One region of the Paenibacillus sp. ALE2 genome, then DNA from elsewhere that is predicted to be linked to it. Evidence: riboswitches for the same ligand, from Rfam matches in the RefSeq annotation. Region 1 holds a riboswitch; the other holds the start of a gene.
The links. A riboswitch is a leader RNA that binds a small molecule or an ion and turns the genes downstream of it on or off. The one in region 1 is predicted to bind ZMP and ZTP.

Region 1 (4,677 bases):
CTTCTGACCCAAGGTATCGTGCAGGTCACGCGCGATTCTTTGCCGTTCTTCCAACTTAATCAATTCCGATATTTTTTTATTGGCATCCTCCAATTGGACCTGAAGCCGATCACTTTTGTTGCGATTAAAGTTCGTAATCGGCAGGAGGATCACACCAATCAGATTGAGCAGGATAAAAGGAATCTGCTTAATGAATACAGGATTTTGAGAAACAAACCCATAATTAATTAATCCAATCGTAATCACCATTAAAATGATATACAGCGTCGTAAATGCAGCCTTACTTTTCATATTACCAATCAGATAAGCGATAAATATGGAAAAGTACATATAGCTAAATAGCAGCGTCATCGTAATCGATATAGCAATCTGCACACTGGTCCAAAAGTATATGAGCCAGCCTTGAGAGACAAAAGCCAGTACATAACAAGCAAAAAACACCAAAATAATAGCAGTTCCCAGAATAATATGACTTGTAGATGAAGAGCTAAAATAATAAAAGGGCAGGATATAAAAGACAACCCACACATAAGGGCTAAGCCCCGTATTTCTTTGGAAAATCTGATACCACTTTTGCATCCTGCCACCCTTTTCTACTTTAGATACCCCTTATTTTAACATACCAATTTCCGTACAACGTTATTTTCGTTCCGTGCCTACAACAGGCGTAGGGATGGGCTTTGAAGTGCCAACACGTTTGCTAAGCAGCGGCTTTACTTGTTTAAAGGTCAGAAAGGTCTTGGTACTTTCATCCCATAGTCGGAACTTCAAAGATTCCAGACTGCTACTCACCGTAATCGTGGTCGCCTTTTGCAGCAACGGTGTCGCTTCATGCGCTTTCTCCAAATTGTAATTTGGTACTTTCGGGCTCAAGTGGTGAACATGATGAAAACCAATATTACCTGTAATCCATTGCAATACTTTAGGAAGCTTGTAGTAAGAACTGCCCTCGACGGCCGCATTAATATAACTCCACTCTTCATCATGCTCAAAATACGAATCCTCAAACTGGTGTTGCACATAGAACAGCCAGATTCCCAACATACCAGAGACAAAAAAGATAGGCGTCTGTACCAGAAGGAATGCCTGCCAACCAATAGCCCAGCACAACAGTGCATACAATGCAACAATGGATATATTCGTCACATAGGTGTTTATCTTTTCCTTACGTTTGGCTGTCTTGACATTAAACCGATAGGAAATCAAAAAAGTATAGATTGGACCTAGGCCGAACATAACCCAAGGATTTCGATATATACGATAGGCCAGCCGTGTCCATGTGGAAGCTGCTGTGTACTCTTCTACCGTGAGCACCCACATATCACCTGTGCCTCTTTTATCCAGATTACTGCTGGTTGCATGGTGGATCGCGTGACTATTTTTCCATTGGTGATAAGGGCAGAGCGTAATAATACCTGTAATAGTTCCCACAATATCGTTCAGCTTGCGACTTTTGAAAAAAGATTGATGACCACAATCGTGAAAAATAATAAACGTCCGTACCACAAACCCTGCCGCAATAATGGTAATGGGAAGCGTCAGCCAGTAAGAAACCGCTAGGCTAAGATAAGCGGCATACCACAATAGGATCAGCGGTCCCAAGGTATTGAACAGTTGCAGAACGCTGGATTTCGTGTTTATTTTCTCGTAGGGAGCCATATTTTTTTTCAATTGAGCTAACGGGAGTTGTGTCATACCCATTATGATCCTCCTTTAAAATGCAGCCCATACCTTAATCCTGTCAGGCGTACATGTTGATCTAAGCTCAGTATAAGGAGACCGCTGTATCTGCTGTAGTCATAAACGTCAGTTCAGGCATATGACATTTGTCATATAGACAACTAACCAAACCTGTTTGGCAAATGTTCACGGGTTTCTTTTCTGCTGTTATTTTGTTAAAATATAAGATATATAACGCTGTATGTGACTGGCGAAGTCAGTGGAATGAACCACGAGGGAGCATACAATCAAGCGTACCGTTCGCCTGGGAGAAGTATTTGCAGAGGATTCGTCTGTCTTGACGACCTTGTGCAAATACTTTTTTTCGTTTTCTAAGACCATGACACCCTGTTGATTCCATTATGCGATAAATTCAGAGGAGGCTCGGACTATGGCTATTATCATGAAATCCAAAGAAGCAGCTGAGCAAGTGTATGCAACGATCCGTTCCCAAGTAGAGCAAATGAAACAGCAAGGACACCGTCCCCATCTGGCAACCCTGTTGGTAGAGGGTGATCCGGCATCTGCATACTATGCACGGACCAAGCAAAAAATAGCAGAGAAGCTGGGCATCTCATTTCATCTCCATACTTTTAATCGTCATGTAAGCGAAGCCGAACTTCTGCACGTGATCGGTACCCTAAATGATGCATCCCATGTACATGGCATTATGCTGGAACTCCCGCTTCCTCAACATCTTTCTGCCTCCGTTATTAAGCAGTCCATCGCCCCCTACAAGGATATTGATGGAATTACACCTAATAACAAGCTGGCTACCGTTACGGGTGACGCAGGGCTATACCCCGCTACACCTCAAGCCTGTATTGAACTGCTCAAGCATTACGGCCACTCCTTGACAGGCAAAAATGTCACGCTCGTGGGCATCGGGCAAACAGTGGGACTTCCCCTTTTCCACATGCTGCAAAGAGAAAATGCCACCGTCACCGCCTGTCATGCAGGTACGCGTGATATTGCAGAGCATCTGAGCCATGCAGACATTGCCTTCGTCGCAGTCGGATGTCCTGATGTGATTACGCAGGATATGGTTCACCCAGGTCTGATTCTCGTGGATGCAGGAATTAATGAGACGCTGGAGGGTAAAATTGTGGGGGACGCTGCTCAGGACGTTGTAGAAAAGGTACATGCCATTTCTCCCGTTCCTGGTGGCGTGGGCACCCTAACGACCGCAATTTTGTACAAAAATCTGCTCAAAGCGATACGTCTGCAACATTACTCCAGAGAGGTGGTTTATTCATGAGTGAACTGTCGTGGAACCAGTCCATCGGACATTTTCTGAAAGAAGCTGCAAGTGCAGCGCCTACCCCTGGTGGAGGAAGTGTATCCGCGCTGGCTGCGGCACTAGGCGCAGCGATGACCTCCATGACCGCCAACCTTTCACAAGGAGAAAAATACACGCAATTCCGTGAACAAATGGTGCAAGTCATTAGCAGTATGGAAAGATTGTCTACGCATTGTGAGGAACTGATGGCCGCAGACATCCAATCCTTTGAACAGTACATGACCGCGCTGCGTTTGCCCAAAGAAACAGACGAAGAAAAGCGCTATCGTACCCATTCCTTACAAACAGCTGTGATTGCTGCCATTGAGGTACCTATGCGCCTGCTGGAAGTATGCCGGGACGGACTATCACAAGCCTACAACATTGTGGAAATATCCAATAAAAATGTGATCTCCGATCTGGGCATCGGTGCGATTTTGTTTGAAGCAGCCGCTCAATCCGCCCTGCTCACCATTGATATTAACCTTGCCTCGCTAAAAGACTTGGATGTCAAACAATCCTACGAAGCCAAAACAGCCACACTCCTCCGTGAAATCGGACAAATTAAAGAGCAAACCTTATTGACTGTGCGCAGTCGAATCGCAAGTAGTTAGCTCATACTACGCACTAGCTGTGCTAACCCATATATTCTACCTACTTGCTAACAGAAATAACCTCCAAATCCATCTCTATTTGTTGGATTTGGAGGTTATTTTATTTTGATTCATTACATTTGGAAAACTTTTCTATACTTTCTTCGTCTATGGATTAGGGATATTCTTTAAGATTACTTTTTCTCTTATACACATTGATCAAGAAATGAGGAAAATCGTATGAAAAGACGTGCTCTATTACTCAGTATAATTACGTTATTACTGATCAGTCCCAGGGTGTGGGCGGCCGGAAATGATTCTACATCGCATATTCGCTCCTATGATTCCGGAAGTCTGATCCAATCCGATGGAAGCTTGTGGCTGTGGGGCTATAATCAATCCGTACCGACTCGTGTAGAGGGTAAACCAAACGTAATAAAAACATTCTCTAATATCATCAACGAAAGCGATCTGGTATTTACCTTGCAAGACCACTCTGCTTGGTATGTGCCTAGAAACAATATTTCTGAATCCGTGAAATTTGTTCCTCTGGAAGGACTACAGAACCTCGCAGCTGTAAGTAGTTTGAATGATCATGTGCTCGCTCTGACCAACGAAGGCAGCATATTTCTCGCTGATCAACTCGACAATAGAAACATCTTCAGTCCTTTTCAAACCCTATCTGGCATCGATGAGGTTGCCGATATAGTCAGTTACTATGAAGAAAGACCGGATTATGAGGAACGCTGGATATTTCTTAAGAAAGACGGCAGTGTATGGAAAAACACAACAGCCTTACAGGGTTTCGAACCTATTTCACCATTAAAAGACATTACGGCAATTACTAAAAATATAGCCTTAAAAAAGAATGGTACCGTGTGGACGTGGCCCAAAGAATTTGATAAAAATGCAGCTCCGTCCGAAACGCTATCCGTATCGCAAATTCAAGCCTTATCGGGCATCAAGACCATCAAGGCTAATAGGTATTCCAATCTCGCCATTGATCAGCAAGGTCGGCTATGGTTCTGGGGGGCTACAGTTACAGGTGCCTTAGACAATACAACCTATCACAACACGAATACCCCT
Region 2 (4,677 bases), 1.5 Mb from region 1:
TGCGCATAAATCCTTACTTTAATCGCTTATTACCCAAAAACGTAAGTTTCGAGTCGTCTGGAATCAAAAAAAGGCTGTTCTCCCTTCGCTAACGAAAGGAAAACAGCCTTATCATATAAAGATTAAAAGGAATGGCGATGAATTAGTATTGTGTTCCTGGATAGATCGGGAACTTGTCTGTCAACTCGCCCACCGCTTGGCTTGCTTTGGACAATACAGTATCATCTTTTGGATTTTTAAGAGTATCAGCAATGATTTTACCGATTTTAACCATAGCCTCTTCATCCATACCACGAGAAGTTGCAGCAGGTGTACCAATACGAATGCCGCTGGTAACGAACGGACTCGTTGGGTCGAAAGGAATAGCATTTTTGTTGACCGTGATACCCACGGAATCCAATACATGCTCCGCTTCTTTACCTGTAATATTCAAATTGCGAGTATCCAACAGCATCAGGTGATTATCCGTACCACCGGATACAATGTTGATTCCCTCTGCCAGCAATGTCTCAGCCAGCACCTGTGCGTTGCGAACTACGTTTTGCGCATAGGTTTTGAATGATGGCTGGAGCGCTTCACCCAGAGCAACTGCTTTGGACGCGATCACGTGCATCAGTGGTCCTCCTTGAGTACCAGGGAAGATAGCTTTATCAATCGCTTGCGCCCACGCTTTGCGAGTCAGAATTAGACCCCCACGCGGACCACGCAGCGTTTTGTGTGTCGTTGTTGTCACAAATTGAGCATGGGGAACCGGACTAGGATGAATCCCTGCTGCCACGAGACCTGCGATATGTGCCATATCCACCATGAATAAAGCACCTACATCATTAGCAATGGAAGCAAAGGCTTCAAAATCGATAGTACGCGGATATGCACTTGCACCAGCTACGATCAGACGAGGGCGGTGCTTGAAGGCTGCTTTGCGCACTTCATCATAGTCGATGCGGAAGTTGTCTTCACGTACACCGTAAGCAGCAAAGTTATACAACAAACCGGAGGCATTAACCGGGCTTCCGTGTGTTAAGTGGCCGCCATGCGCCAGATTCATACCCAGTACAGTATCTCCAGGTTGAAGAGCTGCCAGATATACCGCCATGTTAGCCTGCGCTCCAGAGTGAGGCTGCACGTTCGCATGCTCGGCGCCAAATAGTTCTTTCGCACGGTCACGTGCAATATCTTCGACGATATCTACATGCTCACAGCCACCATAGTAGCGTTTGTTCGGATAACCTTCAGCATATTTATTGGTAAGCACGGAGCCCATGGCTTCCATTACTGCTTCACTGACGATATTCTCAGATGCGATCAGCTCGATATTGTGGCGTTGCCGTTTCAGTTCAAGCCCCATTGCTTCCATCACTGCCGGGTCACTTTTACGCAGATGTTCCATCATGATTGATTACTCCCTCTCCATGGTCAAATTGTTGGGTATACAAGCAAATGCCTGCTCCTCTGTTGGGTACCTCATCATCAATGCAAAAAAGATCAGTACAAACATGCCGACATGCCAAATGTTAATCGCAGTTTCCGCCGGCTTCTTGTTCCAGACTGTACACTGCCCGTTGTCCGCCAATAAGTGGAGGACGAGTGAACGCAGCCGTCACACGTGCTTCACCAATCCAGCGAAGGCTTGGGCGAAACGGAACGGCAATCGGGCGCAAATGCATGCCAATCAGCGTTTCGCCGATGTCTATCCCGGCATGAGCCTGCACATTCGCCGCCAGACACGCATCGTCCATAGAGCGATAGGCAACGGTAGCCATAGAGCCCCCTGCTGTACGAACAGGAACAGCCGCAACCTCCATCAGGCCTAATCGCTCCAGTAGAGAACGTTCAACGACCAGTGCTCGGTTCAAGTGCTCACAGCATTGAAACGCCACATCAAAGCCATACTCTCTGCGAACGGATTCTACTCCAGACAACACTTGCTGAGCCACATCCAGCGCTCCTGCTGTGCCGATCCGACTTCCAGCCACTTCACTCGTGCTTGCGCCAATAACCAGCAGGCGACCAGCTTTAAGACTGGCCACTTCTGCAATTTCCCGCACGACAGAAGCGGTCTGTGCTTCGAGTGAAATCTCATGATCCAATTGTTCTACCATTGGAACCTCCTTTGGTTGAACAGCCTCTCAGAGACTAGGCATGGTCCCATGCCCCAAGTTCAACACACTCTCTCCTGATCACAATCTGACTATATTATAGCCGATGTTTCAGATTTCGAGCAGAAAAAATGGAAGAACAAGAAGGCAACAGAAGATCTGCTGTAGCTCGTATACGAAAAAAGAGCAGTCCACACCTATGTGGAATTGCTCTTTTGCCCAGGCGACCGGCCGTATATCCGATGCTCCATCGTGGTTAATCCCACTTTTGTCGCCAGTTACATCGGATTCTCATTTTTCCACCTTATCTTAACGGATTAACTGTCGAAAATCAACAGATTCCGTACAAAATAGAGGAATGGTACCGACTTTATTCGGAAGATCCCTTTAGCTTGTCCAGCAACTTATGCAAAGCTACACGGATTTCCGCAGCTGTGACATCGTAGTCCTCCCGCGAACCGCCAAACGGATCTGAGATATCGAAGCCCGGAATCCGTTGATGTAATTCAATCATTCGCTCACGTTCCTGCGCTGATAGCTCTTGTCCAAGTGAAGCCATCAACTGCTGTGAAGCATACAAGCCGTCTAATTCCTGTACGTCCTTCAGCACTGCGTCCCGGTCCTCCACATACTCCTTCAGCGTAAATACTTTGCCCGCCGTTTGTGGAAACCGTTGAATGACATGCTGTTTATGTCCTTGCGTCAAGGTTAAGATCAGATGTGCCCACTCGGCAAGCCCGTCGCTTAAAGGGGTTGAAGTGATCTGATCGGATATATCGTGATCACGTAGAACCGCCTCTGCATGCCGGGATATCGACGCCCCGTCCATCGCAGCTACTCCAGCGGAACGCACTTCCAGTTCCAGTCCATGCTCAGCAGCCAACTTACGCAGCATCCCCTCAGCCATTGGACTGCGACAGGTGTTCCCTGTGCATACAAATAAGATATTCTTCAACGTCTTCACCCCCCGTATGTTGAAAAAATATATAAACAGAGGATTACTCAAATCCTGTATTTATTTTACACTGTCTACGTTAAAATCAAAACATAAACATAAAACCGAATGCCAGCAAAACGGCACCGCCCACCGCTTCTCCATAATCCCCCAGATTGCGGCTGACCTTGCGCCCCAGTAACAGCCCCAGCATCGCCATCGCTCCCCCGCAAAAACCAAAGGCCAGAACAGTCAGCACCAGGTCACTCTGGAACATCCCCAGGGACACTCCCACAGAAAATGAGTCAATGCTCACCCCAAGTGCAAATAGCAAAAGACCCAAAGGCGACCGATGATCCAATACGTGTACGCCGTCTCCCTTGAAGGAATTGTACACCATATGCCCGCCCAAAAGGATGAGTAATCCCCCTGCGAAATAGGTCGTCACATGGCCTAATAAAGAACTCATATAATGGCCTGTGAACATTCCCAGCAACGGCATCAGGATGTGAAAAAAACCAATCACAATGCTGATGCGCAGCACGTCTCGCAGGCGTATCCCCTTCATACCGATCCCTACGCCCAGCGACAGCGCATCCATCCCTAGCGCTACCGCCATGATCAGAATCGTTACAACCTGCCCAGCATCGGCAGAGGCTGCCAGCATACTCCATCCCTCCATTATCCGTCTGTTCTTGTACACGTTATGCGGACAAGGGGCAAATCAGTACAAGCAGGTACTAAAAATACCCAAAACAGAGAGGAGGAATTAAAATAAGAGACTCCATACTTTACAGAAGCTACAATCGGATAATTCGATGACCTGCCGCTTTAAGCAGTCGATTCATGACGGCGTCTCCCAATCCCTTCGGCGGGCAGGCTTCCGCCAAAATGTAGGTGACGCCGTCTTCATCGCAGCGTCGGAGCACGCCGTACAGGCGCTGCGCCGCCTCATGGAGCGCGTCCAGCTTGCCCAGCGTGTAGACCCGTTCTCCGGCGTAGCCGGCGGCATGGTCGTCGAACGCGAGCACCGCCGTGCGCTCCCCGCGCGCGGCAGCCTCCGCCAGCGCGTCGCGAATCCAGCCCGTCACTTCAACAGGCGACGGGCCTTGTACCACGCTCAAGCGGCCTCGCGGCGCGTAGTGCGTATACTTCATGCCCGGCGAGCGCGGCGCCAGGCTGTCGACATCCCGCCCGGCTGTGGCAGCCAACGCCGGGTCCAGTACGACGGCACGAGCAACCGCAGCGAGCTGTTCAGCCGTCACGCCGCCAGGGCGCAGAATGGTGACGGTTCCGTCGTCACCCACTTGCACTACCGTGGACTCCAGTCCCACCCCCGTGGGACCTCCGTCCAAAATACCGCCGATGCGACCCTCCAGGTCCTCCAGCACATGCTGTGCTAGAGTCGGACTGGGTCTTCCCGAGCGGTTGGCGCTTGGTGCAGCCAGCGGACAACCGGCTTCCGTGATCAAGCGCAGCGCGATTGGATGATCCGGCATGCGCACACCGACCGTGTCCAAGCCTGCTGTCACACGCGATGACAGTGCCTGCGGCACTACCGGCAATACGAGGGTCAGCGGTCCTGGCCAAAATGCATTCATCAGCGCTCGGGATGTATCGTTAATTTCCGCTACCATGCCTTTT

Region 2: it holds a riboswitch for ZMP and ZTP, as region 1 does, so the genes downstream of both, ACXHJ1_RS08995 (TIGR01440 family protein) here and ACXHJ1_RS02190 (bifunctional 5,10-methylenetetrahydrofolate dehydrogenase/5,10-methenyltetrahydrofolate cyclohydrolase) in region 1, are expected to answer to the same signal.

The regions. Positions count from the first base shown of each region.
Region 1 is NZ_CM134213.1:559,537-564,213, forward strand. It holds gene ACXHJ1_RS02180 (sensor histidine kinase) at 1-579, opposite strand, end outside; gene desA (Delta(5) desaturase DesA) at 640-1,701, opposite strand; ZMP/ZTP riboswitch at 1,914-1,997, shown strand; gene ACXHJ1_RS02190 (bifunctional 5,10-methylenetetrahydrofolate dehydrogenase/5,10-methenyltetrahydrofolate cyclohydrolase) at 2,111-2,977, shown strand; gene ACXHJ1_RS02195 (cyclodeaminase/cyclohydrolase family protein) at 2,974-3,612, shown strand; gene ACXHJ1_RS02200 (stalk domain-containing protein) at 3,832-4,677, shown strand, end outside.
Region 2 is NZ_CM134213.1:2,055,792-2,060,468, reverse strand. It holds gene ACXHJ1_RS09000 (serine hydroxymethyltransferase) at 143-1,393, opposite strand; gene ACXHJ1_RS08995 (TIGR01440 family protein) at 1,515-2,102, opposite strand; ZMP/ZTP riboswitch at 2,310-2,391, opposite strand; gene ACXHJ1_RS08990 (low molecular weight protein arginine phosphatase) at 2,470-3,054, opposite strand; gene ACXHJ1_RS08985 (manganese efflux pump MntP) at 3,140-3,700, opposite strand; gene ACXHJ1_RS08980 (L-threonylcarbamoyladenylate synthase) at 3,834-4,677, opposite strand, start outside.